DNA from 3 places in the Exiguobacterium sp. s125 genome. Region 2 is predicted to be linked to each of the others. Evidence: a T-box and tRNA genes for the amino acid it is inferred to sense, from the RefSeq annotation. Region 2 holds a T-box; the other regions hold tRNA genes.
The links. A T-box is a leader RNA that pairs with one kind of tRNA and senses whether it is charged. The one in region 2 lies ahead of argS (arginine--tRNA ligase), so its partner is inferred to be a tRNA-Arg.

Region 1 (10,433 bases), on a different contig from region 2:
GACGCGGACGCGGTCGCGAGCCTCGTCATGCGGAAAGTATTATCGATTCGACGGGTGCGTCAACTCGAAGGGAAGGAGGAATTGACGTGAGTTTTGCTTCAGAAGTTAAAAAAGAATTAACACAGATTGCCATCACGGATCACGAGATGAAGGCGGAGTTAGCGGCGCTCGCACGGATGAACGGTGCGATTTCGTTCGGACTCGGCCGCGGATTGACACTTGATATTTCGACTGAAAATGCGTCGATCGCGCGACGGATTTATTCATTATTAAAACGGGCATACGGGGTCCATCTGGATCTACTCGTCCGAAAGAAAATGCGCCTCAAAAAAAATAACGTCTACATCGTTCGCGTGAAGCAACAAGCCGATAAGATTCTGCAGGATTTAGGCATCCTCGGCGAAGGATTCACGATGATTCGTTCAATCAGCGATACGATTTTAAAAGATGAACGGCGGGCACGTGCCTATTTACGGGGGGCGTTCTTAGCCGGAGGGTCACTGAACAATCCGGCGACGTCGTCGTACCATTTAGAAATCTTCAGTCTCTATGAGGATCACAATGCGGCGCTTCGGAGTTTGACGAATCAATTCGATTTGAATGCAAAAGCAATCGAGCGTAAGAAAGGGCACATCCTCTACATCAAGGAGAGTGAAAAAATCTCTGATTTCCTCAAGGTAGTCGGGGCGACCCATTCGATGCTTCGTTTTGAAGATGTCCGGATTTTAAAAGATATGCGGAATTCGGTCAATCGTCTCGTCAACTGTGAGACAGCGAACCTCAACAAAACGGTCGGGGCAGCGCTCCGCCAAGTGGAGAACATCAAATTTCTCGAACGGACGGTCGGACTCGATGTCTTACCGGACAAGTTACGGGAAATCGCGATTTTACGCGTGACGCATCAAGACGTGACGCTGCAAGAGCTCGGCGAGATGGTCGAGAGCGGCTCCATCTCGAAATCAGGGATCAATCATCGATTGCGGAAAATTGATCAAATCGCGGATAAACTCCGGAATGGTGAGTCGTTGACAGGTGCGCTCTAAAGGGGAAACTTGCGAGATGAACCATAGTCTACTATAATATATAGTCGATGCAACTAAATGTTCGAATTAAGGAGTTTTTGAAATGGCTAACGAAAAAAAACGTATTTCGCTGACAGTCGATGCGAAATTTGATGAAGTCTTGACGAAAAAAGCAAAATCAATCGGTGTACCGAAAAGTACACTCGTGACATTCGCAACATCACTCTTCCTTAAGCAATTGCAAGCAGAAGAAGAGCTTTCACCACATGCGAACGGGATTTACACATTGATTCGTGAAAACCACGACATCGTGTCTGATATTACAGATCTCATCGACTAACACAAACGATCCTTTTCAGGTTCGGGACGAACTTTCATGATTTAATGAAGTTCATGCCCGGCGTGGAGAGGATTTTTTTTTGAAGACAACAAAAAAACGACCGCTGATGTAAAAACATCAACGGTCGGTCGGGTTAACAGATTAAGCGCGCTCCATGACGCGGTCGATGAGACCGTAGTCAGCTGCTGCTTGAGCAGACATGAAGTTATCACGCTCTGTATCGCGTTCGATGACTTCAAGTGGTTGTCCTGTGTTTTCTGCCATGATTTTGTTTAAGTGTTCACGCATTTTGATGATACGTTCTGCATGAATTTTAATGTCTGACGCTTGTCCTTGTGTGCCGCCGAGCGGTTGGTGAATCATGATCTCAGCGTTTGGAAGGGCAAAACGTTTTCCTTTTGCGCCTGCTTGTAAGAGGAAAGCACCCATTGAAGCGGCCATTCCGATACAAATTGTTGAAACTTGTGGTTTGATGAAGTTCATCGTATCGTAAATCGCCATACCCGCCGTGATTGAACCGCCCGGGCTGTTGATGTAGAGCGAAATTTCTTTATCTGGATCCTCTGCTGCTAAGAAGAGCAACTGGGCAACGACTGAGTTGGCGACGTTATCGTCAATCGCGCTCCCGAGAAGAATGATACGATCCTTGAGCAAACGTGAATAGATATCGTAAGCACGTTCCCCGCGGTTGGTTTGTTCGATGACTGTTGGAATTAACATAGTCTTTGCCTCCTTATGATGGTATGTAGCTCATATTCGACTTATTCCTATCATAATCCTTTGGTCAATATTGGTCAAAAGATACGATGCGACTTTTATGTATTTTTCCTGAATGGCATTGAATTAAACATATCAATATAGAAAAAAAGGCAATACCGCGAACGGCATTGCCTGTAGATTCAAAGATGGTACACCCGGAGAGATTTGAACTCCCGACACCTGGTACCGGAAACCAGTGCTCTATCCCCTGAGCTACGGGTGCATGTTTTTTACTGAACAATTAATAGTATACCGACATTTTTTCAGGAAAGCAATACTCGATTGATAAATTCAACATTTTTTTTCGGGCGAAAGATGCTTAAGGAGGACTTTCTAGACGGTCGGAAGATTTTTTTCCTCTATACTATATAGAAGAGTTAAAGATGCAATGGAATGAAGGGAGATCCGACGATGGAACAGCGCCAGGAACAGACGCAACGAATGACGTTATCGACGTCCCAATTGTTTCAGTTGACGATTCTTGAAGAATCATTTGCTGAACTCGAAGAACATGCATACCGAATCATACGCCGGACAAGCGCTTATCGGAATAATCTCAGTAAAACAATCGACGTTGATTTTGGCCGCGTCGCAGACCGTGTCGCTTCATTTGAAGCGACGCTTCTTCAGCAAATACGTTTAGAATCGGTCAGACAGGAAATAGGATATATGGCGGAACAACTCATGACGTACTTAGATACGGATGGATTATTGCGGACGACGGATGCGCAACTGGCAACATTGTTAGAGGCGGACGTCAGTCTCGTAAAACAAGCACGACACGTTTTACAACGGTGTGAACCGACGGGAATTGCGGCACGTTCCGCGCACGAATGCCGGTTGTTGCACGCGCTCGAACTAGATGACGCGTTATTGATTGATGTCGCGACGGATTTGAATGAAGGGATTGCTGTCAAACAAGTACTTCAAGACATTGATGATGCAACAGACCGGATACGGATCAAAGCGGCGCTCGATCGGTTACCAAAAGCACCGGTCCTTCCGGAGACGACCGTTCTGACGATTCCGGAAGCAGACATCGAATACCGTGACGGCGAGTTGACGATCAACTGGTCTGATCTCGAAATCGACCGGAGCTGGGCGGACCTCGATGAAGCAAAACCGTTCTTGAGTGCATATGAACGGAGACGGACGACGCTTCGGGCGATTCTGGACGTCATCATCGAGCGACAGCTCAATTGGTTTAAAGGAAAGCTCGAGCTCGCGCCGCTGACGAAAAAAGAAGTGGCGGAAGTGACGGGGCATCATCCGTCGACGGTTGGACGGGCGATTGCGAACAAAACGGTCAAGACGATTCAGGGCACGATGTTACTCGAAGATTTTTTCGTCTCACGGACGACGACCGGGACGTCGAGTTTCTTAGTTAAGGTCCGGATCGCTCAACTGCTCGAAGCGTCGCCTGTTCCGATGAGTGATCAACAATTGACGGACCGTCTCACAGCGGAGGGAATTACGGTCGCGAGACGAACGGTCGCAAAATATCGGGCAGCCCTTGGTTTGACCCAAGCGGACTTCGAGAGACGAGAGGAAAATTCATGATGCGAACAAAAGAAAACATGCACTTAACACTCTATTCACGTCCGGGTTGTACACTATGTGAGGAAGCCGCCATCTTGCTCGATTTTGTATTAGATGAATTTCCCGAATGGACATTCGAAGAAATCAACATTGACAACGATGCGGCGCTCAGTCTGAAGTACCTCTACGAAATACCGGTTCTCGCACATCAAAACGAAATCTTAAGTTATGGAAAATTTGAGACAGAGGCGGTAAGAAATCGTTTACTTGAAAAAAGATGACGGTCGAGACTTGAAACAAAACCAAGGTACTGTTATGATAGCAATGTACCAAGTGGGACAAGATATGACACGCGGGACGTAAAGTGTCCAGCAATTTGAGAGGAGCGGGAGTTACATGATTCGGCAGTTAGTACAGATCCAAAAGCGAATCGTGCCTGATCTGATTGAAGAAATGCAGACACGTTACGACATTCTTCATTATGTACGCCTGATGCAACCGATTGGACGACGAACACTTGCGACGAGCCTTGGCTTGACGGAACGCGTTCTACGCCGGGAAGTCGACTTCTTAAAAGAACAAGACTTACTGGAAGTTGCGACGCAAGGCATGTCCTTGACGGATGAAGGGCGGACGGTATTACGAAGCATGCACAGTGTGATGGCGGAACTCGCCGGGATCTCCGATATGGCGAAAGCCTTAAAAGAGAAGCTTGGTGTAAAAGACGTCGTCATCGTACCGGGTGATTCGGATCAAACCTTCTGGGTGCAACGCGATATGGGACGGGCAACAGTTGCCCGCTTAAAACGTGAACTTTCAAAAGACCACAATACGATCGCAGTTACAGGTGGAACGACGATGGCTTCGGTCGCGGCGATGATGTCGCCCGATAAGGAAAATCGTCCGATGACGTTTGTACCCGCACGAGGCGGTCTTGGCGAAACGCTTGAACTTCAAGCGAATACGGTCTGCTCACGCATGGCTTCACGTGCCCAAAGCGACTATCATCTGCTTCACATTCCAGACATGGTCAGCACCGAGACATTCGTCAAGATGGTCGAGGAGCCGAGCATTAAAAATGTCTTACAGATGATTAAAGATGCTTCAATCGTGGTACATGGAATTGGTGAGGCAAAAACGATGGCAAAACGTCGTCGTGCTTCGACAGCTCTTTTGGAACAGCTCGAAGACGAGCAAGCCGTCGCAGAAGCATTCGGATATTATTTTGATCGGGACGGAAACATCGTCCACCGTGTCAAAACGGTCGGACTACAACTCGACGACTTGAAAAAAGTCGAACACGTCGTGGTTGTCGCCGGTGGTCATTCGAAAGCAGAAGCGATCAATGCCTACGTCAAACAGTCTCCAAACATCATCCTTATTACGGATGAAGGAGCCGCAACAACGATTTTGAAAGGGTAGCCCCCTTTTGAATAATAGATAACTCGCTTTACACTAAAAGGAGGAAAATTATCATGGCAGTAGTAAAAGTTGGTATTAACGGATTTGGACGTATCGGGCGTTTGGCACTTCGTCAAATTCTTCAATTTGAAGGAATCGAAGTAGTCGCAATCAACGACCTCACAGACACTAAAATGCTTGCACACCTTTTAAAATATGATACGACTCAAGGTCGTTTCGACGGAGAAGTTGAAGTACACGACGGATACTTCCTCGTAAACGGTAAAGAAATCAAAACACTTGCTAACCGCAACCCAGAAGAACTTCCATGGGGCGAGCTCGGTGTTGACATCGTTCTCGAATGTACTGGTTTCTTCACAGACAAAGAAAAAGCTGAACTTCACTTGAAAGCTGGAGCTAAAAAAGTTGTTATCTCAGCACCTGCTACTGGCGACATGAAAACTGTCGTTTACAACACGAACCACGAAATTCTTGACGGAACTGAAACAGTTATCTCTGGTGCTTCATGTACTACGAACTGTCTCGCTCCAATGGCGAAAGTTCTTCAAGATCAGTACGGAATCGTTGAAGGTCTTATGACAACTATCCACGCTTACACTGGCGACCAAAATACACTCGACGCTCCACACCCTAAAGGTGACTTCCGTCGTGCACGTGCAGCAGCTGCTAACATCGTTCCTAACTCAACTGGTGCTGCTAAAGCAATCGGCCTCGTTCTTCCAGAACTTCAAGGTAAACTTGACGGATCTGCACAACGTGTACCAGTCGCTACAGGTTCACTCACTGAGCTCACAACAGTTCTTGAGAAAAAAGTTACAGTTGAAGAAGTTAACGCAGCTATGAAAGCAGCAGCGAACGAGTCTTACGGTTACACTGAAGACGAAATCGTTTCTTCTGACATCGTTGGTATCTCTTACGGATCACTCTTCGATGCAACACAAACTAAAGTTGTTACTGTCGGCGACAAGCAACTCGTTAAAACAGTTGCTTGGTATGACAACGAAATGTCTTACACTAGCCAACTCGTTCGTACACTCAAACACTTCGCAGAAATCGCTAAGTAATTCGAGCAATTAAATAGCAATTGAATAAGAGCGGAAACTACCAGTCTCCGCTCTTATTGCGAAAAAAAGTCTGGAGGGGCGTCACAGCCCCTCACTATACGTATGAGACGGAGGACGAATGTATGAATAAGAAATCAATTCGCGACATCGATGTACAAGGTCAACGCGTGTTTACACGTGTCGACTTCAACGTACCACTAGAAGACGGTAAAATTACGGACGACACACGGATTCGTGCGGCACTTCCAACAATTAAACATTTGATGGATGGCGGAGCGAAAGTCATTCTCGCAAGCCACATGGGACGTCCTAAAGGCGAAAAAAATCCTGAGTTCTCACTTGCACCAGTCGTAGCACGCCTCAGCGAATTGCTTGGTAAAGACATCAAGCTCGTTGAAGAAGCGTATGGCCCGGTCGCTGAAGAAGCGGTCAGCAAGCTTGAAGCAGGAGACGTTCTCGTTCTTGAAAACGTTCGTTTCTACCCTGGAGAAACAAAAAATGATGCTGAACTCGCTGAAGGATTTGCGAAACTCGCAGATATCTTCGTCAACGATGCATTCGGTGCAGCTCACCGTGCACATGCTTCTACAGAAGGAATCGCGCACCATGTCGATACTGCTGTAGCGGGATTGTTGATTGAAAAAGAACTTCAAGTTCTCGGGAAAGCGATCTCGAACCCGGATCGTCCGTTCACTGCAATCATCGGGGGATCGAAAGTAGCCGACAAAATCGGTGTCATCGATCACTTGCTTGATATCGTCGATACGTTGATCATTGGTGGGGGATTATCTTATACATTCCTCAAAGCTCAAGGTTATGAAGTCGGAACGTCACTTCTCGAAGTAGACAAAATCGACCAAGCGAAAGAATTCATGAAAAAAGCAGAAGACAAAGGCGTCAAGTTCTTAATGCCGGTCGACTGTGTCATCACGAAGGAATTCGGCGAAGAAACATATGTAGGACCACGCGATATCGACAGTATCCCAGCGGATCACATGTCACTTGATATCGGACCAAAAACAGTCGAACTGTATGCGGAAGCAATCAAGAACTCGAAACTCGTCGTCTGGAATGGACCGATGGGCGTATTCGAACTTGATAAATACGCAAACGGAACGAAAGGTGTCGCTCAAGCACTTGCTGATAGCGACGCATACTCAATCATCGGTGGTGGGGATTCTGCTGCAGCAGCTGAGAAATTCGGTCTTGCAGACAAGATGAGCCATATCTCGACTGGTGGCGGAGCGAGCCTCGAGTTCATGGAAGGTAAAGCCCTTCCTGGTGTCGAAGCGCTTAACGACAAGTAATCCAATAGTTCACAAGGGAGTGTTTCTCAATGCGTAAACCAATCATCGCAGGTAACTGGAAGATGAATCTAACTCTGAAGGATGCAGTCGCATTCGCAGAAGAAGTAAAAGGCAAAGTACCAGCTGCATCGACTGTCGATGCTGCTGTCTGTGCACCAGCTGTATTCCTTGCTCATTTAACGGAAGCAGCAGCTGGAACTGATCTTAAAATCGGTGCTCAAAACATGTACGATCAAGAAAGTGGTGCATTCACAGGCGAAATCAGTCCTGTCATGCTAAAAGAGCTTGACGTGACATACGTCATCCTCGGTCACTCTGAACGTCGTGAGTACTTTGGTGAAACAGATGCATTCATCAACAGCAAAGCGAAAAAAGCGTTCGAGCACGGTCTCGTTCCAATCGTTTGTGTAGGTGAAACACTTGAAGAGCGCGAAGGCGGCAAGTTCGAAGACGTCATCCGTGAACAAACGACAAACAGCCTTAAAGGCTTGACTGTCGACCAAGTGAAAAATCTCGTCGTCGCATATGAGCCTGTCTGGGCAATCGGAACAGGTAAATCAGCGACAGAACAAGATGCACAAGATTCTTGTAAATTCGTTCGCGACGTCGTCGCTGCTGAATTCGGTACAGAAGCTGCAGAAGCAGTTCGTATCCAGTACGGTGGCAGCGTCAAGCCGGAAAACGTCAAAGAATATATGGCTCAACCTGACATCGACGGAGCACTCGTTGGTGGAGCAAGTCTTGAGACAGGATCGTTCCTCAAACTGTTGGAGGCGATTTAAATGAAAAAACGTCCAGTCGCACTTATCATCCTTGATGGTTTCGGTATGCGTGATGAAGAATTCGGGAATGCTGTGACAGCGGCAAACAAACCGAACTTCGATCGCTTTTGGAACAAATATCCGCATACGTTGTTGAATGCGAAAGGGGAATACGTTGGTTTGCCTGAAGGTCAGATGGGGAACTCAGAAGTGGGTCACCTCAACATCGGGGCAGGTCGCGTCGTCTACCAATCGCTATCCCGAATCAACAACGCCGTCAAAGATCGCTCGTTCTTCTCGCGTCAAGCGATGAACGATGCGGCAGGTCACGTGAAGAAACATGATTCAGCACTCCATATCTTTGGTTTAGTATCTGACGGTGGAATCCATAGTCACATCAATCACTTGTATGCTGTTCTTGAATTCGCGAAACTTCACGAAATCGAAAAAGTCTACTTGCATGCCTTCACGGACGGCCGCGATTGTGATCCACAATCGGGTGCTGGTTTCCTTCGTGACGCGCAAGCGAAGATGGATGAGTTACAAGTCGGTCAATTCGCAAGTGTCTCTGGACGCTATTATGCAATGGACCGCGACAACCGTTGGGAGCGCGTCAAGAAAGTCTATGACGTCATCACATACGGTGAAGGCCCGACAACAAAAGACCCAATCGGCATGGTAGAAGAATCATACAAGACGGACGTTACGGACGAGTTCATCGAACCAACCGTCGTCGTGCAGGAAGACGGTACGCCAGTCGCACCGATCCACGACAACGATGCAATCATGTTCTTTAACTACCGCCCTGACCGTGCGATTCAACTGGCGAAGGTCTACAAAGAAAAAGCTGGCTTCACAGGATTCGAACTTCCGGACAATGCACCGAAGAACCTGTTGCTCGTCTCCATGACGAAGTACTCGGATGCGATTGATACGGATATCGTCTTCCCGCCAGAAGATATCAAAAACACGCTTGGGGAAACACTCTCGAAGCAAGGCTTAAAACAATTACGGATTGCGGAAACTGAAAAGTATCCACACGTCACGTTCTTCTTCAACGGACAACGTGAAGAACCGTATGAAGGCGAAGATCGTATCTTAATCCCGTCGCCAAAAGTCGCAACATACGACTTACAACCAGAGATGAGCATTTATGAAGTAACGGATGCGCTTATTGAAGCGATCAATTCCGACAAACATGATGCCATCATCCTGAACTTCGCGAACCCGGACATGGTTGGTCACTCGGGTATGCTCGAACCGACAATCAAGGCAATCGAAGCAGTTGATGAATGTCTCGGTAAAGTCGTTGACTTGATCGTCAGCAAAGGTGGCGCAGCAATCGTGACTGCTGACCACGGAAATGCCGATAAAGTGCTCAATAAAGATGGCAGCAAGATGACGGCCCATACGACAGAACCGGTACCATGTATCGTGACAGTCGAAGACGTCGAACTTCTCGAGCCACTTACAGGCGCATTAGCGGATTTAGCACCAACATTACTTGATCTACTTGGCGCAGATCAGCCGTCAGAAATGACGGGTAAATCCATCGTATTAAAGAAATAATCCCGTCGATGGAATAAACGTCTAACAAAGCAACACACACTATTTTTTCAACTAAAAGGAGCGAATTTAAATGTCAATGATTACAGAGATTTATGCACGCGAGATTCTTGACTCACGCGGTAACCCAACAGTAGAAGTAGAAGTATATACAGAAGACGGCGGCTTTGGTCGCGCACTCGTCCCATCAGGCGCATCAACTGGTGAGCACGAAGCAGTAGAACTTCGTGACGGCGACAAAGCACGTTATCTCGGTAAAGGTGTCTTGAAAGCAGTTGACAACGTCAACGAAAAAATCGCACCTGAAATCATCGGTTACGATGTTTTCGACCAAGCTGGAATCGACAAAAAAATGATCGATCTCGACGGAACAAAAAACAAAGGTAACTTCGGCGCTAACGCAATCCTCGGTGTTTCGATGGCTGCTGCTCGTGCTGCTGCAGATGAGCTTGGACTTCCACTTTACACGTACCTCGGTGGATTCAATGCGAAAACACTTCCAACTCCAATGATGAACATCATCAACGGTGGATCACACGCTGACAACAACGTTGACTTCCAAGAGTTCATGATCATGCCTGTTGGAGCTCCAACATTCAAAGAAGCACTTCGTATGGGTGCTGAAATCTTCCACGCGTTGAAATCAGTTCTTA
Region 2 (10,433 bases):
TGGCGTGATGATGAAGCCTCCGCTGACACCGAGTAGCGACGATACGAAACCAGCGAACAGACCGGTAAAGGCGAGAGCGACGTAACGATTACGCCATCCGTCTTGCGAACCGTTCGTCGACTTTGGACGAAGGAACTTATTCGCGAAATAGAGTAATAAAGCAATGTAAACAATCGAGATGACGAGGTGTGCCCCGTTGACTTCTTCGAGTCGAAGGACGAGGGGCGTTGCAATCGTCGAACCGATAATCCCGACACCACCGATGACGAGACTATCACGCCAAACAACGTTTTTTAGACGAAGATGAGAGAGTGTTCCGGAAACGGTTGAACCAAGTGTCAACATGAGGCTTGTCGCGATGGCGATACTCGGGGTAAATCCAAGAATCAACAAGAGCGGCGTCAAAATGATTCCGCCCCCGATTCCGAAGAAGCCAGAGATAATGCCAATAAAAAATCCAAGCGGTAAAAAATAATAAAATTCCATGCAGGTCCATCCCTTCACAATCCATAGTACGTTAAGTATCGCAAGGGCGGAGCGGAAAGTAAAAGGGAACGGCTCCTTCAAGGGGGTTGAAGGAGCCGTTAAGGGGATTATTCTGTTGATGGAGTGACAGATGCCGCTCCATCGATTCCGGTACAAAAATTACGTACGCTCAATGATACCGGTGACATTGAACGAGGGTGCAAGAGAGACGATGCTTGGACTTGCTGACGAGAGGAATACCCGTCTTAAGGAGTCGATGAATCGTAAATATAGATTCATTATAGGAATGAAGAAGTTGGAAAATCCATCCTATTTTATTGAGTCGAAACGTGAACATTATTCTAATATTGGTCTTACCAATTAAATGTAAGCGTTATCAATAATGTCTAATGTGTGAACAGTATTTTTATATAATTATAGCGAATGAAAATGATTCAAAAGACCTAGCCTTAATCGTAAGTCGATTTAGGCGTAGTTCAGGTATTGTTCTATCATGAACTAAAATAACATCTGATTCATAAAGAAGGGTGGCATAACCAAAAAAAGATGGAACATCACATGTAAGCGATCTTCCATCCGGATAGTGAAATAAAATAAACACTTGGGAAAGTCATGTGTTTTTGAGAAAATTGTTTATTTGTTCTTACCTTCAATTACATTTTCTAGTTCACGTAAGTTTTTCGTACGACGTGCGAGTGCCCGGCGTTTAATCCATTCTTCCATACCGCGACTGATTCCCCAAATCGCAAGTAGGATCAGGAAAAGGAACAGTAGACGAACAGGTCTTTCTAAAAAACTGGACCACTCTTTGCCGATCAAAGAAAACAAAATGACGACAATCAGGCGGCCGGCGCCAGCTGCAATTAAATACGTACGGAGTGATAACTGAATCATCGCCGAGATGGATGTAATGATAAAGGCCGGCATGAACGGGAGCGAAAAGAAAAAGCCGAGCGAAATCGGACTCATGTGACGAACGCGTTCAATCCAGTGTTGTGCTGCCTTATGATTTTCAAGCCACCGAGTGACTGGACGGCGAAATAAATAGCGGATACAAGCAAACACGACGAGTGAACCTAACATGCTGCCGACCCAAGATACGAGCACTCCCATCCAAAAACCATAGGTCGCCGCGTTCGCGGAGATGATCAGGACGAGTGGGAGGAATGGGAATAGTGATTCTAAGAAGGGTGCAATCAATCCAGTCGAAGCTCCACCCGGAAGATCTTGTAGAAATATAATCATGTGCTCGATCCATTGACGGATAGTTTGGAGCATTCGGAATCCTCCTTACAAAATAAACTGCTGATTTCTATTTTACCTCTTTCCGCATCAGAAAGGGAATTGAATTACGATGTAAGTGTCATGGATTTGTCGATTGTACAATTGAATCGGAGTTGGTATTATACTTAAATGGGTGCGTTTTGCAGGCGTTCCCAGCTAGCTATTAGCTATGACGCTTCGTTCGCCAACGTTCGTTTTACTGCAAAAAACTGACATGGGGGCCAATGAGGATTATGAAACCTTATCGCGTACTATTATTTTATAAGTATGTTCCGATTGAAAATGCGGAACAAGTAACAAAAGAGCACCTGGCATACTGCAAGGAACTCGGAATCAAAGGAAGAATCTTGATTGCACCAGAAGGTATCAACGGAACACTTTCTGGAACGGTCGAACAAACAGAACAGTACATGCAAGATTTACTAGCGGATCCGCGCTTTAGCGACATCGAATTTAAAATCGATGAAGTCGAAGAGCATACCTTCAAAAAAATCTTCGTGCGTTACAAAAAAGAGCTCGTCACATGGCGTTTTGAAGATGAGTTTAATGTCCCGAAAGAAAATGCAGCCTATCTTGAGCCTGCTGAGTGGAAAGAGATGATGCAAAATGAAGACGTCGTCATCTTAGACGTCCGAAACAACTACGAATACGATCTCGGTCATTTCAAAAATGCCGTCAAGGTCGACGTTGCGGCGTCACGTGAGTTTCCACAGTGGCTCGATGAAAATGAGCATTTGTTCGAAGGGAAAAAAGTCTTGACGTATTGTACGGGTGGCGTACGTTGTGAGAAGTTCACGGCTTATTTCCGTAAACGTCAAAACAGCGACGACATCTTCCATCTGAAAGGTGGCGTCGTCATGTACGGAAAAGATGAAGTCACGCGTGGAGAAGACTGGGAAGGGGAGCTGTACGTGTTCGATGAACGCGTTCAAGTACCTGTCAATGAAGTCAATCCGACTGTCGTATCCGAGTGTTACTACTGTGGTAAGGCAGAAACACGTTATGTTAATTGTGCGAACCCGGAATGTAATCGTCAGCATTTCTGCTGTGAAGAATGTGAACCGAAAGTAATGCGTTCATGTTCCGACGAATGCCGGGAACATCCGCGGAATCGTTATGAAAAAGAACTGACTGAAGAGCTCGTGAAATAAGATGAAAAAGGATGATGTGTGCTCGTTAGAGCGTACATCATCCTTTTTAGGTTGTACCACTGAAAAAGACGTGTCACGCAGATGATTCAAATGCGTTAACACTTAATTCTTATGAAAAGAGAAATCGGAGCACGTCCGGCATACGTTTCGCCCACGCTGTCTCATGGTGAATACCGTCTGCGATGACGGTGTATTGCATCTGCTCGACTTTTTGACGTACTGCCGCCGAGATGACATCATTCGTGTGCAAATAATCTTCTTCCGTCATCGGACCGCTGACTTCTTTTGTCCCGATATCCATGTAGCAACGGTGCGCGTCAGACAGTGGGAGACTTCGCTCGATGAACTCAAGTAAAGAAGAGAAGTTCGCCCATCCGGCTGTCGATAAGGCGGCGGCACGCGTGATGACTTCCGGATAAGCAAATAGGCCATATAAGGAAATCACGCCGCCCATCGAGCTGCCAATCATCGTTGTATCAGTCGGAATCGTCGCATAGTGCGAATCGATGTACGGTTTCAAGTCATAGATAATCCATTCCATATAAGCTTTCCCGTTTCCACCGATCGTCGTCCGGTGTGACGGATATGCGGTTCGCATCAATAACGCGTCATCCGTCCAAGGCGCATATTCATCGTACCGGTCCATCGGGTCATCCGGGCTATCGATGGCGACGATCATTGCCTGTAGACCGACTTCGTGGAGGGCGAGATGAACATCCCATCCTTTACCGAAGGAAGCACTCGCACCACTGAAGACATTTTGTCCGTCATGCATATAGATGACGGGTAATGCAACATCCGTCGCGACCTCAGGGGGACGATAAATCCGCAATGTCCGCCGTTGTTGATTCATCGGAAGCGATAACTCAATTTCAGTAATAGACATGTAAAACACAACCTTTCAAAGATTAGCGTAGTGGGCTGTACAATTTCGACCATTGTGTTTTCCGCCGACATACAGTGCGTGATCTGCCTGACGTAATGATTCTTCAAATGTGCGTTGGTAAGGATGTTCTACTGTATCGACGCCAAGACTGACGGTAATAGAGAGAGGGTGATCGTCGACAATGAAGGGGCGATCGAGAACGGTGTGACGAATTTCTTCAGCAATGGAGATTGCTTGGTCTTGTAAGCAATCCGCAATCAAAACAACGAATTCCTCCCCCCCATAACGTGCCGCGAAGACGGAATCGTTGCGGTGGATGACGTATTTAATCCGTCTTCCGAGCTCACGTAAGACGAGATCTCCGACTTTATGTCCGTACGTATCATTGACGTATTTAAAGTGGTCGATATCAAATAGGATGATCGACAGCGGAAAGTGTTCGGAAGCAAACTGGCGTGCCCCCTCTTCATAAAAAGCACGGCTGTTCGGGAGATCGGTCAAGGCATCCGTCCGGCTTTCGGCATACAATTGAAAGTTTTCTTGGGAACGCTCGAGTACGCGGCAAAATGTCCGAAGCAGGCGATAAATTTCATCCGCTTTTGCTTCATCATAAGCATCAGCGATTTGATGAAATAAAACGATTGAGACATCGACTTCTCCACTTGTGATGGAAGGAATCGCGAGCATCGAATGCCGATCGACGGGAAGCGAGAGTTGGACATCATTTCCCCAGTCGAACCGAAGGCCATAGAGAATCGGAGTCCGCAGATCATTCGCTGATAACGTATGAAATAAAGGTAAGACATCAACTGTCTTTTTTGTCCGAATGTCATAGATGATTTGTTTTCGTTGCTGCTGAATAGAAAGCCAGCCGTCGGAGAAATCAATTAGATGAGGTAAATCAATCAGTAAGGATTCAATCGCTTCCCGTTCAAAGCGTGAAACGAGCAACCGTTCCTTCGCATCGTCGAACCGTTTAGCGTTGTGTGTAGCTTGTAAGGATGCGCCACGCTGTTGTAGGAGTTGCTTGAATAAGAATAAAATTAAAGTCGAGACAGTCGCAGCAACTAACGGGTTTTCATCATAAAACCAAATCCCGAGAAGCGCGCTTAAAATACTGATTCCGTAAACGAGTGTCTGAAGTCGGATGAGGCGGGTCCAGTCATACTTTAAGTTTAAGAAACGATTGACGAATCGGCATTGAAGATAGGAAATAAGAAAGACACCCACCAGATAACCGACAAACGGGATAAGTGATTCGGTATAAGTAAAGCCCGGGCCGGTCGGACCTCCAAGTAGCAAGTAAGCGGAGGCGGGAACTGAGATATAGACGATGTCGAATAAGACGTTGACGGGGTACAGGTAGATGAATCGTTTTATCCGAATTTCTTTTTTATGCGAAAATAATTGGAAAATCAGGACGCCGAGTTGACTCAAAATGACGGCAATCAATAAACCGTAATTAAGAAAAATGAATAAAATAATACCTTCTTGAAATGTATAATAAATCCCACCACGGCGGATGTTATCGAATTGGAAGAGGAGGACTAAAATGAGAAGATAACTTGCATTTCCAAGCGATATCGCTGGGTTCATATGGACGGGAAAGGCAAGCGATGCAAGAAACAGCAAAACAACAGTAAGTGCTAAAGTGATCCAGCTCATACGTGCTACTTTTCGATAGTAAACCATAGCGGAATAGACCCCTCTCTGTGGCGATCCTTCTGTATCTATACCCGATTTGTGGAAATTATGATAAGTGATTTACAAAAAAATAAGGTTGAGAGAAATCGAGTCATTGCGTATAATGTGAAAGATATCAAATCGTCGATGACGAAGAAAGTAACGGTTTTATCTTGTCAGCCAGCGAATCAGGAAACGGTGGAAGCCTGAATGGACAAAGAAATCGTGAAACGCACTTCAGAGACGCTATCCGAATCGTAACGATCAGGCGTAGCCGGGGGAACCCCGTTATCCCCAATTAAGGTGGGTGTCGAAAACGACACCAAGAAGAGTGGTACCGCGGTCATTCCGTCTCTTTGCGAGTTGCGCAAAGGGCGTTTTTTATTGGAAAAAATAAACTGTTGGAGGTAATACAATGAGCTACAAACAACAATATGCTGAAGTTTTACAAGGAGTCATCGGAGACGCATTGACACTTGAACAAATTGAGCAACTGATTGAACAACCGAAACATGAAGACCACGGAGATCTCGCATTCCCTTGCTTCTTGTTGGCGAAAGCATTCCGCAAAGCACCCAACATGATTGCAGTAGATGTCGCTGAAAAAATCGATAATCCACTCTTTGCGAACGTTCAACCAGTCGGACCATATGTCAACGTCTTCTTGAACCGTGAGGTCGTCTCGCAAGAAATCGTCAATCGTGTCTTAAACGAAAAAGCGGACTACGGATCAAGTGAGTCAAATGGGAAGACGATTGTCACTGACTTCTCTTCACCAAACATCGCGAAGCCGTTCTCGATGGGACATTTGCGTTCGACGGTCATTGGAAATGCATTAAACCAAATTTCACGTAAAAAAGGATATGAGGTCGTTGGGATCAACCACTTAGGCGACTGGGGCACGCAGTTTGGTAAATTGATGGTGGCTTACAACATGTGGGGTAAAGAAGAAGATGTCCGGGCTGAGCCAATCAAAGAACTATTGAAACTCTATGTCCGGTTCCATGAAGAAGCAGAAAGTAAGCCGGAACTTGAAGATGAAGGTCGGGCCTGGTTCAAAAAACTCGAGCAAGGTGACGAACAGGCAACCGTTCTTTGGAAATGGTTCCGTGAAGTTTCACTCGTCGAATTCAGCCGTGTTTACGACATGCTTGGTGTACAGTTCGACAGCCTGAACGGAGAAGCCTTCTATAATGACAAAATGCAGCATGTCATTGACTTATTAGAAGAAAAAGAACTGCTCGTCGAGTCTGAAGGCGCGATGGTCGTTGATCTTGAAGCAGAAGGTATGCCACCTGCGCTAATCAAGAAAAAAGATGGCGCGACGCTTTACGCGACACGCGACTTGGCAGCTGCGGTCTATCGTCTCGAGACGTACCGTTTCGAACAAGCATTTTATGTTGTCGGCGGAGAACAAGCGCTCCATTTCAAACAGTTGTTTGCGGTTTTGAAAAAGCTTGGTTTTGATAATGTTGACGGCATGCACCATGTACCATTCGGTCTGATCATGAAAGATGGCAAAAAGATGTCGACGCGTAAAGGGCGGATCGTCTTGCTTGAGGAAGTCCTTCAAGATGCAATCAACGTCGCAAAACAAAATATCGCCGAGAAAAATCCGAACCTTGCGAATGCCGACCAAACAGCACAACAAGTCGGCGTCGGCGCAGTCATCTTCCATGACCTTAAAAACGAACGCATGAACAATATCGAGTTCGATCTCGAGCAGATGTTGAAATTCGAAGGGGAGACGGGTCCATACGTTCAGTACACAAATGCCCGTGCCAACTCGTTACTCCGTAAAGGCGGCTATGATGGTGCAGCCTTCGACGGAAGTGCTGACGATTATGCCTGGGGGGTCGTCTCGATGCTTAACCAATTCTCGGCAGTCATTGACCGGGCGTTCGTGCGTCGTGAACCATCCATCATCAGCCGTTATGTCCTTGATCTCGCACAAAGCTTTAACAAATATTATGGTCAAGTACGTGTCCTTGAAGAGGATGCGGCAAAACAATCTCGCCTTGCACTCGTGAAATCGGTTACGATTGTATTGACGGAAGGTCTACGCCTCCTCGGTGTCGGCGCTCCAGAAGAAATGTAATAAAATTAAATTAAAGATGGGGTTAGCATATGAATAAAGAAACAAACGAACGGTTGCAGCAGGCAGCAGAACGAATCAAGAACGAAGACATGAAAGAAGCGATTGCGTTCATCGCTGATTTTCACGGGAGAGTGGCAACGTGGTTGCCTGGAGAGTCTGTCGACTTCATCTTTGATGTCGTGACAGCACCAGGTGCCGATTTAATCGCACCTGTTAGTGGAGATGCACTCGAAACGAAAGTGAACTTCGAATTTTTCATGGGTAAAAAACAAACGCGTAAAAAATTAGGTGAACTTTTAGCGCTTTGGAAAGCACCACGTTCGAAGGAAACACTCAGTGAAATCGATGCGATTGGTCTTAAAAAATGGTTGGCCCGGAATGAATTCCGGTCGGAAGACAAGCCATGGGACTATCTCAACCGTCTCCACGTCTTATTGTTCCTCGATTCGATGACAACCGTCATCGATGATCATCAATTGACGACGTTATACGAACAACTTGTCGGCAAAACACCGGTCCCGACAAGCTTCGTCCGTCGTCAAGGAGAAGTACGTCGTGTCGTCGATAAATTCGTCGAGAAACATGAATTAACGCAGGTCGATTTAGTGAAAGCTTCACTCGTCCGTTACCTGTAATCAGAAAAGACCCTCGGATGAAAGCATGGAGATGACTCTAGCTTTTAACCCGAGGGTCTTTTTATCATGCTTGGCGGTAGACGATGGATTCTTCCTGTGTGTCGTAGAGCAACCATTCTCGCTCGACGAGAACAGGACCGACATTGACAGCATATCGTTCTTGTTTGATGGAAATCGGAACGTCCAGTTGCGTCGACAACCGGCGTCCGTCGCGAAACAAACCACGTTGATGACTATGACCGAAAAACAATAGTCGTTGTTCGAATTGGGAGGTGTTCGGTATTAACGTATAACTCCACTCGAACTGATCACCGTGTAAAAACAGGACATCGTCACCCACTTGCTTTGTCCGGGGGACCGACCGGAGTCGGTCAAGCAGTCCGGATACGCCGGTTGGGACGATTGAAAAAATCCGTTCTTCTTGGTTCCCGAGTAATGTTTCGAAATCAAGTAGCGCAACATAGTCGAAATCAAGCGTCACGACATCAGAGATGGACTCAAAAGTATGACGACGCGCTCTCTTTTTGCCGATATGGCACTCATGGACGTCGCCGAGCGAAAAAATCGTCGCTTGTGGAGCACGTTTACGGATATCCTGTAGCACGGCGCGCGTATCTGAAAATGAACTATGCAAATCGGCAATCAGTGCATATTGCATCTAGCATCTCTCCCTTGTAATAGGATTATACCCTGCCAGATGCATTGTCCATCCTCCGTTCGCTTAGTCCGTTTCGACAGTGATACCACGTTCTGCGAAAACAGTTTTTGCGACTTCAAGGGCATTTAAGACACGCGGAAAACCTGTATAGGGCACGAGGTGCATGATGGCTTCGACGATTTCATTTCCTGAGAGACCGGCTGTTAACCCCGTGTTGATGTGTAAGGCAAGTTGCGGTTCTGTTCCTTGTGTGACGAGCGTCGAGATTGTGACGAGTGCACGGTCACGGTTCCCGAGTCCAGTGCGACTATACACTTCACCGTAAGCAAAATCTGTAATCCATTCGCCGACGGCAGGTGCGATGTCTTTTAATGACTCTGAGATTTTATCATGTGTGGATTGAGCTGAATTCGCATCTGTGAACTCACTTAATTTTTTGAGACCGACTTCGTGACGTGTTTCATGCGTTGACATAGTAAATAACTTCCTTTCTGAAGTAACGATACATCCCATCATAACGAAAGAAAAATCATGCTACAAATACATGGTTTTTATACATATCATTCTTTTTGTGAATAAGAATCTTGGACGAAACGAATCCACTCCCGTGTGACATACGACTGATAACGTCCGGTCGGGACAGCGACACCTAATTGCCAGGGTACGCGAGTTTCTAACGGAACTGTTTTGACCCCGTTGACTTGAATCCGGTTTGCGAGCGAACGGGGGAGAAGTGTCACGGCATTTTCTTCTGCGACGAGCAGACAAAGGAAATCCCACTGCGAACTGACATGTGTAACAGTCGGTTCAAAACCAGCCGTTCGGCAGGCGTTTAAAACGACGTTATGGAGAGAGAAGGTTTCATTAAACAAAACGAACGGCATCTGTGAAACTTCTTCTAACGCGATGGAAGCGCGTGAAGCGAGCGGATGGTGTTCCGGTAAAAAAAGGTGCAGCTCTTCTTCCATAAAGGGGTAAACGGTTAAGTTTTCATCTGCAGGAAAGACGGTCGCAATTAAATCGACGTCACCCGCGACGATGGCTTTCTCTAAGGCGTGACCGCCGGCCTCGACGATGTCGATTGTTACCATCGGGTACTGTTCTGAAAATTGATGCAACAGACGGGGGAAAAAGAGTGAACCGATTAACGGAGGAAGGCCAATCCGGATGGTTCCTTTTGTTAAGTGCATTACGTCATAGAGATGAGAGGGGAGATCAGAAAGTTGACGTAAGATTTTTTCACCTTCAAGAAGGAGTGTTTCACCAGCGTCTGTCAACACGATTTGTCGTTTACTGCGATCAAATAGTGCAATATCGAGTTCTTCTTCAAGGCTGCGGACCATCTTACTTAAAGTCGGTTGCGTGACATGAAGATAATCGGCAGCACGCGTGAAACTTTTAAACCGGGCGACTTCAGTAAAATATTCGAGTTGTCGAAAATCCATCGTATTTCCTCCTATTCCTAATGGTTATATATAGCATAATAAGGATTCATTTTTATTATTGTTTTTGCAAGCGTACAGTAAAAGAAGTGAAACCGTAAAGAAGGAGT
Region 3 (10,433 bases), on a different contig from region 2:
TGCGTGCCGGTCAAGACGCATTAGGTGCTTCGTGGTGGTATGTTGGAGAAGAAGTGGGGGAACATCGATGAAAATCATCGTCGCGACCCGCAATGCCGGGAAAGTGAAAGAACTCGAAGTGATGCTCGGGAAACTAGGTTATGACGTATCTTCTCTACTGGATTACGAAGCTGCACCTGAGACGGATGAAACGGGTGTAACTTTTGAAGAAAATGCTGAACTGAAAGCGAAAGAAGCAGCTGCTTACTTCGGTCACGCGGTTCTTGCCGACGACTCGGGACTCGAAGTCGACGCGCTCGACGGGGCGCCTGGTGTTTACTCAGCGCGTTTTGCAGGTCTAGAAAAATCAGATGCAGCGAATAATGCATTGTTGCTCGAGAAATTGGGCAATCGATCAATCGAAGAGCGGACAGCGCGCTTCGTCTGTGCATTGTCACTTGCGAAACCTTCTGGGGAGACGTTGACTGTACGCGGTACGATGGAAGGTCTCATCGGATTCGAAGCGAAAGGTGAGCATGGTTTCGGTTATGATCCTTTGTTCATCGTCCCATCTCGAAATCAAACGGCCGCCGAGTTAACAAAAGATGAGAAAGCGGCGATTAGTCATCGCGGGAATGCGTTGAAAAAACTTGGATTAGCACTGACTACTTTTTTAGGAGAGTGATCAACGATGAAAGCATTAATCGTTAGTGATAGCCATGGTCTCGAATCGGAACTTCTGACAATCGTCGAACGGCATCCGGAAGCAGAGGTTGCGTATCATTGTGGAGACTCACAGTTGACACGGATGGACGAATCATTATATCCCTATCGTGTCGTTAAAGGGAATTGTGATTATGGTAACGACTTTGCCGATGAGGTACTTGAGCCTTTTGGCGCAGTCAATCTATTATGTGTCCATGGTCATCGTCAAGACGTGAAATACAGCCTCGATCAATTAGTCCATCGTGCGGATCAAAAAGCAGCACAGGTCGTGTTGTACGGTCATTCGCACGTGGCGAAAGCGGAACAAAAGGATGGTAAACTCTTCATCAATCCGGGTTCGATTCGTATGCCGCGACACCGTCCTGAAAAAACGTATGCGATTTTGACGCTTGAAGAAGATGCGTATTCCGTTGATTTTTACGATCTGACAGGTGAACAGATTAATGCTTTACATTTAGAAGGCACGCTTTAAGAAAAGATTTTTTGTAATGTGATTGACACGAAAGAATTGTTTTAGTATAGTTTATTCGTGTTGACACGTCCCAATAGCTCAGCTGGATAGAGCAACGCCCTTCTAAGGCGTCGGTCGGGGGTTCGAATCCCTCTTGGGACGCTATAATTAAAATAGAGACTGCCCTTACGAGGGTGGTCTCTTTTTTTTATTATGATTTTCGATTATAATCAAGGTATCATGAACTTAAAAAGGGGATGTGGACAATGAGGAAACGAATCGGTGGAATCCTCCTTCTGACAGTTGCTCTAGCTGGTTGTAGCGAAATAACGAATACGGTCGACGACGCAAAACAACAAGTCGTCGAAGTGAAAAATAATGTTGATTATGCAGCGGAACTACAAACGATTGCGAAAGATACATCACGTGTCACGTCAGAGCTCTCGGCTAAGCTCGATCAAGCAGCGGAGAAGGCACGCGAATCGGCAAATCCAGAACAAACACTGGATCAACAAATGGAAAAGCTGAAAAATGATGAGACGGTTCAAAAGTTAGAGAAAGAGCTCGATCAAATCGACGAGCGTCTGTCTAGTCTCGACAGTCCGCCGGCCGAACTAAAGAGTTTGAGTGATAAGTTAAAGCAGTATGTCGATCAATCAGAGTCGATGACACGTCTTCTTGAGACGGACGTCTCGCTCGATACGTTGAATCAGCTTGGAGTCGAACAAGGGCAACGACTGCAAGACGCAATATCTAGTTGGACGGAACGACTCGATCCCTTCACAAAATAAGAATGATTGGTAGAGGAGGAGAGCGCATGAGTGAATCCCGTTGGATGGAACGACCGCTGGAACAGGAACGGATGCGACTCGCACGGATAACGAGGGTCGAGCGAGATGAACGGATGAAGCGACTCGATGACGTGGCGATGAGTGATGACGACATTTTGTATAGGGTATATACGATGCAAGATGCTTTTTCTGAGAGTAAAGAAGAACGAGAACGCTTCATCAAAATAGCGGAATCGTTTTTGACAGTCGAAGGAGTTGAGCAAGTGCTTGCGCTCTTCCTCTTTGAGCATGGACAGGCATACCCGCTTCGTGTCGCGCTTCGGACAGCCTCACCATACTTACCATACGGTCTAGCAGTTAAGTTGGAGGAAGCGGCATCAATGCTTGGACGGCAAACGGAACCAGACAGGGAAGCACGTTCGGACGAATCGTTTTTAACGCGGAAATCGGTCGGAAAGTCGGAAGCGGAATGGATAAACGTTTTTCAAACAGGAACGTACGAACAACAATTCGAGCAGTTACGTGGACTGACGCTTGAAAAGGCGCTTGAATTGAGACGGTATCTTTGCACCTCTTATGCAATCGGTGAGGACGTAAGACAGCAAAGTTTGATCGTCCTTCATACGTTATTATCGCAATTAATGACGGACGACTCATGTTTTCCTTTAACGCTTCGAATCGAACGTTTGCAGCTTGACGTGACATTCGATTCTGCCGAGCAGCTACGTAGACGGTTGGAACAACAGCAGGCGCAACTGCTCGGAGTGCAAGAAGTTTTATTTAGCTTAAGACGGCTCGATCCTTTTCGAGCGCTACTAATGTTGTCCTGGCATCAAATGCTCCACCTCAATCAGGAAGTCGATTTATTCGATATGGATCCGGTCGAGATGATTGAAACGCTTGATGCACTCGCTGGAATGACGTTCGAACGTGATGTGCCCGAAAAAGAACTCGGGGCACTTGCGCGTGACTTATACGATAGTGCTCATCAGATGTTAGAAGAGGGAAAAGCGTACGAGAAGACGGCGATATAGGAAATGCGAGGAATCCATTCGTTCAACAGTGGTAATGCTCGGAATGGATGTGCTATAATGTGACTTGTTGTACACACATGTACGCTAATTGACAATTTTGGAGGGACTCAGCATGACTGCAAAATGGGAAAAACAATCAGGTAGCCTCGGCGTTCTCACGTATGAAGCGCCTGCTGAAGCATTTGATAAAGCGGTAGACCAAGCGTTCAAGAAAGTCGTTAAGACTTTGAACACACCTGGTTTCCGTAAAGGAAAAATGCCACGCACAATGTTTAACAAAATGTACGGTGAAGAAGCACTTTATCAAGATGCTCTTGATATCTTGTATCAAGATACAATCGAAGGTGCTGTCGTCGAATCAGGTATCGAGCCAATCGCGCTTGAAAACATCGACGTTGAAACACTCGAAAAAGGAAAACCGGTTGAGTTTAAAATCACGTTCGTCATCGAACCTGAAGCAACTCTTGGTGAGTACAAAGGTCTTGAGTACACAGCTGTCGAAACTGACGTTACTGACGAAGATGTCGATGCTGAACTCAAAACAATGCAAGAGCGTGGAGCAGAGCTCGTCGTAAAAGAAGACGGCGTCATCGAAAATGGCGACACGGTCGTATTCGACTTCGCAGGTTTTGATGGGGACAACCAATTCGACGGCGGAACTGCTGAAAACTATTCACTCGTCATCGGTTCAGGAAACTTCATTCCAGGATTCGAAGAGCAAATGGTCGGTCTGAAAACTGGTGAGCAAAAAGATATCGACGTTACTTTCCCAGAAGAGTACCATGAAGCATCACTCGCTGGTAAACCAGTCGTATTCAAAGTAACAATCCACGAAGTGAAAGCACAAGAACTCCCTGAATTGACAGATGAGTTCGCTAAAGAAATGGACGAAGAAGTTTCTTCTCTTGATGAGTTGAAAACAAAAATTCGTACACGTCTTGAAAACACACGTAAACAAGAAGCTGATGCTTCAATGCGTGATGAGTTGGTTGAAGCAGCGACTAAAAACGCGACAGTTGATCTTCCTGCAGTTATGGTCGACAACGAAGTTGAGCGTATGGTCCAAGAATTCACACAACGCATTCAATCACAAGGTATCGAACTCGACATGTACTTCCAGTTAACTGGAACGACAGAAGAAGCGATGCGTACTGAAATGAAAGAACAAGCAGAAGAACGTGTTAAAGCACGTCTCGTTCTGAAACAAATTGTTGCAGATGAAAACATCGAAGTGAACGAAGAAGAAGCGCAAGCTGAACTTCAATCGATGTCTGAACTCTACAACATCCCTGCTGATCAACTTGAAACGATGCTCGCGCCACAAGGTGGTCTCGACACGCTTAAAGGTGATCTCCAGTTCCGTAAAGCAATCGACGTTCTCGTTGATAATGCTAAAACGAAATAAGTTTTTTAACTGAACTAAACGATTTCAAGACCTATTTCTGGTCTTGAAGTCGTTTTTTTTGTACGATAGGTCAAACAAGGACAAACATTATCAAAATCTTCAAATCAAACTGTAAAACGCTCGTCCAAGATTTGAAAGACTTTCCTTGTTCGTGCTACAATCATTAATAGTAAAACGTGAGATTGGATGCGAAACGTATCTATACAACTTCCACGTTAAAGGGGTGGACCTTTATGTTTAAATTTAACGAAGAGAAAGGTCAGCTAAAATGTTCTTTCTGCGGAAAGACACAAGAGCAAGTGCGCAAACTTGTTGCTGGACCTGGCGTTTACATTTGCGATGAATGTATCGAACTCTGCAATGAAATCGTTGAAGAGGAACTTGGTACAGAAGAAGAAGTCGAACTAAAGAACGTACCAAAACCGCATGAAATTCGTGAGACATTAAATGATTATGTCATTGGTCAAGAGAAAGCGAAAAAGTCTTTGTCTGTCGCAATGTACAATCATTACAAACGAATCAACGCCGGTGGTCGGGCAGATGATGTCGAGCTTTCTAAATCTAACATCGTCATGATTGGACCAACAGGTAGTGGTAAGACACTTCTTGCACAAACAATGGCACGTATCTTAAATGTTCCTTTCGCGATTGCGGATGCGACAAGTTTAACGGAAGCTGGATATGTTGGGGAAGATGTTGAAAACATCCTCTTGAAACTCATTCAAGCTGCTGATTACGATGTCGAGAAAGCAGAAAAAGGAATCATCTATATTGATGAGATTGATAAAATTGCCCGTAAATCTGAAAATCCTTCCATCACACGTGATGTATCAGGAGAAGGGGTGCAACAAGCACTTCTTAAAATCCTAGAAGGAACAGTTGCGAGCGTACCGCCACAAGGTGGACGTAAACATCCACATCAAGAATTCATTCAAATCGATACGACGAATATTCTTTTCATCGTCGGTGGAGCATTTGATGGAATCGATCAATCGATTAAACGTCGTCTTGGTAAAAAAGTCATCGGATTCGGAAATGATTCTGAAAACCGTAACTTTACGCAAAAAGAAATTCTTGCTGCCGCATTACCAGAGGATCTCCAAAAATTCGGACTAATCCCCGAGTTCATCGGTCGTCTGCCAGTCATGGCGACACTCGAACCACTCGATGAGGATGCACTCGTCCAAATCTTGACGAAACCTAAAAATGCGTTAGTCAAACAATATAAAAAAATGCTTCAACTTGATGATGTCGAACTCGACTTCACAGATGAAGGACTAATTGAAATCGCGAAACTCGCAATCAAACGGAAAACCGGTGCACGTGGTTTACGTTCGATCATTGAGGAAACGATGCTTGAAATCATGTTCGAAATACCATCACGTGAAGATATCGCAAAAGTCATCATTACAGCTGAAACGTTGACTGGTAAGCGTGGTCCGACGCTTGAGTTGAAAGATGGTACAATTGAACAAGGTAAAGAAAAAGAAACGGCGTAACACCGTGACAAATCGGCTCGGAGGCTACTTGTACGCCTTTCCGAGCCTTTTTTGTTTAGGAGGAATTTGATGAAGACAAAACAATATCCACTTTTACCACTTCGTGGCGTCGTCGCCTATCCATTAATCGGCTTGACGATTGATGTTGGTCGACCAGTTTCACTAAAAGCATTACTCGCTTCAAAGGAACATGAAATTGATTTGGTCGTCGTGACGCAACGCGACCCAGAAGCAGAACCATCGGTTGACGGACTGCATACAATCGGAACACTTGTCCAAATCGCGAAGATGAGTGAGCTTGGCAATGATACGGTCCGCGTCCGCGTCATCGGTAAGGAACGTGTTCGGATTGAACAAGTCAGTGAAACGGATGAAGGGTATCAAGCAGCCATCGAACCGATTGAGAAAATCGATATCAAAGGTGCAAAACAAGAGGCGCTCGTCCGCTTGATTAAAGAACAATTCGGTCAACTCGTCTCCCGTATCAAAGGCATCGGGACAGACGAACGACGTCGTTTTGAAACGTATGAACGCCTGGATTCTTTGACGGATTACATCACGTCGAAATTGCCGATTGAACTTGCAAAAAAACAAGAATTCCTAGAAGAAAATGATCCGGTCGAGCGGGGCTTGATGTTGCTCGATGTCATGAAGCATGAGTATGAAGTCGTTGAGCTAGAGCGAGAAATGCGGGAACGGACGAAAAAAACGATTGAACAATCCCAACGTGACTATTACCTTCGGGAACAGTTGAAAACGATTCAACAAGAACTCGGAGGGGAAGCAGTTTCTGCTGAAAGTGATGCTGTGAAGTATAAAGAACAGCTAGCGATGCTAGATTTATCAGACACAGCCGTTGCAAACGTTGAAAAAGAAATCAATCGGTTAGCCGTCGTACCGGCGACGAGTCCGGAACATGGTGTCATTCGAAATTACTTGGAATGGTTCTTCTCGCTTCCATGGAATGAGGCGACGGATGATTTCTTGAACGTCGAAGCGGCGTCAGAACAACTCGATGAAGATCACTACGGTCTCGAAAAAGTAAAAGAACGGATTCTCGAGTATTTAGCTGTCCGTCAATTGACAGATTCGTTACGTGGACCGATTCTATGTCTCGCAGGTCCTCCGGGGGTCGGGAAGACTTCACTTGCACGTTCCATCGCTACCGCTCTTGAACGGAAGTTCGTCCGTGTATCGCTTGGTGGTGTACGAGATGAAGCAGAGATCCGCGGCCATCGCCGGACCTATATCGGAGCGATGCCGGGACGAATCATTCGTGGACTGAAACAAGCAGGTACGAACAATCCGGTCTTCCTACTCGACGAAATCGATAAGATGTCGAATGATTTCCGTGGGGATCCATCGTCTGCGATGCTTGAAGTGCTCGATCCTGAGCAAAACAATAGCTTTTCTGATCACTATATCGAAGAACCGTTCGATTTATCGAACGTGTTATTCATCGCAACGGCGAATGATGTCTCGAACATTCCAGGACCTTTACTTGACCGGATGGAATTGATTCAAATCGGTGGTTATACGGAGCAAGAGAAAGCACAAATTGCCGTCCGTCACTTGCTATCGAAACAAATCAAAGAACATGGCTTGAAAAAGAGTCAATTAACAGTCAAACCGGACGCGCTCGAGGAAGTCGTCCGACGGTATACACGAGAAGCCGGTGTCCGGAACTTGGAACGTGTGTTAGGGTCGCTTTGTCGTAAGGCGGCGAAACAAATCGCGATGGGTGAAAAGAAACGTGTCACGGTGACGAAACGGAACTTACCAGACTTCTTAGGGAAACCGATCTACCGGTATGGTCAAGGAGAATTAGAAGATACGATTGGCGCGGTGACCGGTTTAGCGTATACTGCATTTGGGGGCGACACACTGACGATTGAAGTCAGTCTTGCGCCAGGTAAAGGAAAATTGCAATTAACGGGTAAACTTGGTGACGTCATGCAAGAGTCGGCTCAGACAGCATACAGCTTCGTACGAGCGAACGCTGAAACAGTTGGAATTGACCCGAATTTCTATGAAACACAGGATATTCATATCCACGTACCGGAAGGCGCCGTACCGAAAGATGGCCCGTCAGCTGGGATTACGATTGCGACAGCCTTGATTTCTGCTCTGACGAAACGTCCAGTCCGGCGCGACGTCGGAATGACAGGCGAAATCACGTTACGTGGTCGTGTCTTACCAATCGGTGGTCTAAAAGAGAAATCGCTCGCGGCACATCGTGCAGGATTGACGACGATTTTAATGCCACAAGACAATACGCGCGATATCGATGAGATTCCAGAAACCGTTCGAGATGGGATTCGATTCATTCCGGTCGCTACGATGGACCAAGTACTCGAACATGCATTAAAAGGAGAGTAACATGAAAATTTATAAAGCAGATTTTATTACAAGTGGTGTCAATCCGGAGCATTATCCGGAACCACTTCTTCCGGAAGTTGCACTTGCGGGACGGTCGAACGTCGGAAAGTCGTCGTTCATCAATAAGCTCGTACAGCGGAAGGCGCTCGCGCGTACTTCATCAAAACCAGGGAAAACACAAACGTTGAACTTCTTCAATATCAATGATGAGCTCATGTTTGTCGATGTACCCGGATACGGCTACGCGAAAGTTTCGAAAACGGAACGGGAAGCCTGGGGAAAAATGATGGAGAAGTATTTCACGACACGTGAAATACTAAAAGGTGTCGTCTTACTCGTTGACATTCGTCATGAACCATCGGCAGATGATGTCATCATGTACGACTTCTTAAAGTACTATGATTTATCCGTCATCGTCGTCGCGACAAAACTTGATAAAATCAAGCGTGGTCAGCGGGATAAACAAATCGCAGCCATCAAGCGGAAACTGCAATTTGATGGTCAAGATACATTCATTCCGTTTTCTTCAGAAACGGGCGAAGGTGTCGATGCGGCATGGGAAGCGATTTATGCTCATTTGTAAGAGGTACAACTGATTGAAGGTAAAAGGCAATGTTCACAAGATGAACATTGCCTTTTAATTTATTATTTCGAAAATAATATAGATAAAAAATAGCGATGTATCTATACTTAATATTGTAAAAAGATAAAGATTATTTCCAGTTCTCTTTTGGGCATAGCTTTCATCCAGCGTAAATTTTGACGAAAAAGATGAAATAATAACAAATTAATGGAATAGCAGCTTTAAAAAATATGCTATACCGGAATTGAAAACTGTAGGAGGCTTATTCGTGGACTTACTTCGAAACAAATGGTTTAAAGCATTACTTTGGATACTAACGATTTTCTTAGTCATCTGGGTCGGGACGAAAATCTCGTTTTTATTCCAACCGATTAAAGTGATGCTTGCGTTAATTTTCCCACCACTTATCATTGCAGGAATTTTTTATTACTTTACACTTGGAATCGTTGACGCCTTACAAAAACGTGTCAAAAAACGTGGACTTGCCGTTCTGATTGTTTTACTCGCTTTTGTCGGGATTTTGACGCTCATCATTACGTTGATCGGTCCAATCCTCGTCAAACAGGTGACGGAGTTTGTCACGAGCATCCCGAATCTTGTCGTAGAACTACGTGATCAAACGTTGAATCTACGCGATCAATTGATGGACAATCGTTTTATTTCGAATTGGGTTCAACACAATACGGAATTGTTTGACGAGTGGACGAATGAAGCGACGTCATATATCGGAACGCTCTTCAAGTCCGTTTCGGCATCTGTCGGAACCATTTTCGGTGTCATCTCTTCGACGGTTCTAATCGTCGTGCTCGTTCCGTTCATTCTCGTCTACATGCTGCTTGACGGGTACAAGTTTCCTGACTCGGTCGTTAAACTTTTACCGAAAGGCTATGAGGCAGAAACACGTAACATCTTACATGACATGCACGTGACGGTTAAGCACTACGTCAATGGTCAAGTCATCGTTTCACTCTGCGTCGGATTGATGTCGTTAATCGGTTTCTTCATCTCAGATATTCAATACGCTTTGTTACTCGCATTATTTTGTACGGTGACGAACATCATTCCGTATCTTGGACCATATATCGGGGCTGTTCCTGCTGTCATCGTCGGATTCATCGATGATCCGATCAAGGCGCTTTATGCAATCATCACGATCGTTATCGCACAACAGATTGAATCGAATTTGATTTCTCCGTATGTTCAAGGGAAAACGTTAAAAGTGCATCCGTTGACGATCATCATCGTCTTGCTCGTCGCCGGTAAAATCGCCGGTATCATCGGCGTCATTTTGGCTGTTCCGACATATGCTGTCTCCAAAGTCGTCATCCAGAACATTGCTCGTATTTATCGTTTACGTCAGCAACAGTTCGACTTGCAGACCGAGAGCTCGACAATCATTACCGATTCTTCCAAATCCTAACGATAAGCCCTCTGCTGAAACATTCGAGCAGAGGGTTTGTGATTTATCCGAGAGAGGGATAGGATGAAAGAATACTTTTCACAACTTTGACTCATTTTAGTTTATAAATTGATTGGAATCTTTTTTATAATGGTTATAATGTAGAGTAGAGAACAAAAGATAGAGG

Region 1: it has a tRNA-Arg gene. The T-box ahead of argS (arginine--tRNA ligase) is inferred to sense a tRNA for this amino acid. The anticodon was not compared.
Region 3: it has a tRNA-Arg gene. The T-box ahead of argS (arginine--tRNA ligase) is inferred to sense a tRNA for this amino acid. The anticodon was not compared.

Annotation. Positions count from the first base shown of each region.
Region 1 is NZ_JACSMI010000001.1:250,698-261,130, forward strand. It holds gene KNQ05_RS01150 (gluconeogenesis factor YvcK family protein) at 1-90, shown strand, start outside; gene whiA (DNA-binding protein WhiA) at 87-1,043, shown strand; gene KNQ05_RS01160 (hypothetical protein) at 1,126-1,362, shown strand; partial or broken gene clpP (ATP-dependent Clp endopeptidase proteolytic subunit ClpP) at 1,504-2,088, opposite strand; tRNA gene KNQ05_RS01170 (tRNA-Arg) at 2,269-2,344, opposite strand; gene KNQ05_RS01175 (RNA polymerase factor sigma-54) at 2,533-3,681, shown strand; gene KNQ05_RS01180 (glutaredoxin family protein) at 3,678-3,941, shown strand; gene KNQ05_RS01185 (sugar-binding transcriptional regulator) at 4,060-5,082, shown strand; gene gap (type I glyceraldehyde-3-phosphate dehydrogenase) at 5,136-6,146, shown strand; gene KNQ05_RS01195 (phosphoglycerate kinase) at 6,269-7,453, shown strand; gene tpiA (triose-phosphate isomerase) at 7,483-8,235, shown strand; gene gpmI (2,3-bisphosphoglycerate-independent phosphoglycerate mutase) at 8,236-9,783, shown strand; gene eno (phosphopyruvate hydratase) at 9,854-10,433, shown strand, end outside.
Region 2 is NZ_JACSMI010000003.1:50,220-60,652, reverse strand. It holds gene KNQ05_RS09990 (sulfite exporter TauE/SafE family protein) at 1-486, opposite strand, end outside; gene KNQ05_RS09985 (TVP38/TMEM64 family protein) at 1,120-1,764, opposite strand; gene trhO (oxygen-dependent tRNA uridine(34) hydroxylase TrhO) at 2,004-2,921, shown strand; gene KNQ05_RS09975 (alpha/beta hydrolase) at 3,031-3,807, opposite strand; gene KNQ05_RS09970 (GGDEF domain-containing protein) at 3,823-5,499, opposite strand; T-box leader at 5,629-5,849, shown strand; gene argS (arginine--tRNA ligase) at 5,906-7,588, shown strand; gene KNQ05_RS09960 (hypothetical protein) at 7,618-8,223, shown strand; gene KNQ05_RS09955 (metallophosphoesterase family protein) at 8,288-8,881, opposite strand; gene KNQ05_RS09950 (carboxymuconolactone decarboxylase family protein) at 8,945-9,355, opposite strand; gene KNQ05_RS09945 (LysR family transcriptional regulator) at 9,442-10,326, opposite strand.
Region 3 is NZ_JACSMI010000001.1:497,782-508,214, forward strand. It holds gene rph (ribonuclease PH) at 1-71, shown strand, start outside; gene KNQ05_RS02390 (XTP/dITP diphosphatase) at 68-664, shown strand; gene KNQ05_RS02395 (metallophosphoesterase family protein) at 671-1,177, shown strand; tRNA gene KNQ05_RS02400 (tRNA-Arg) at 1,245-1,318, shown strand; gene KNQ05_RS02405 (hypothetical protein) at 1,423-1,947, shown strand; gene KNQ05_RS02410 (hypothetical protein) at 1,974-2,981, shown strand; gene tig (trigger factor) at 3,094-4,386, shown strand; gene clpX (ATP-dependent protease ATP-binding subunit ClpX) at 4,620-5,885, shown strand; gene lon (endopeptidase La) at 5,955-8,264, shown strand; gene yihA (ribosome biogenesis GTP-binding protein YihA/YsxC) at 8,266-8,847, shown strand; gene KNQ05_RS02435 (AI-2E family transporter) at 9,116-10,267, shown strand.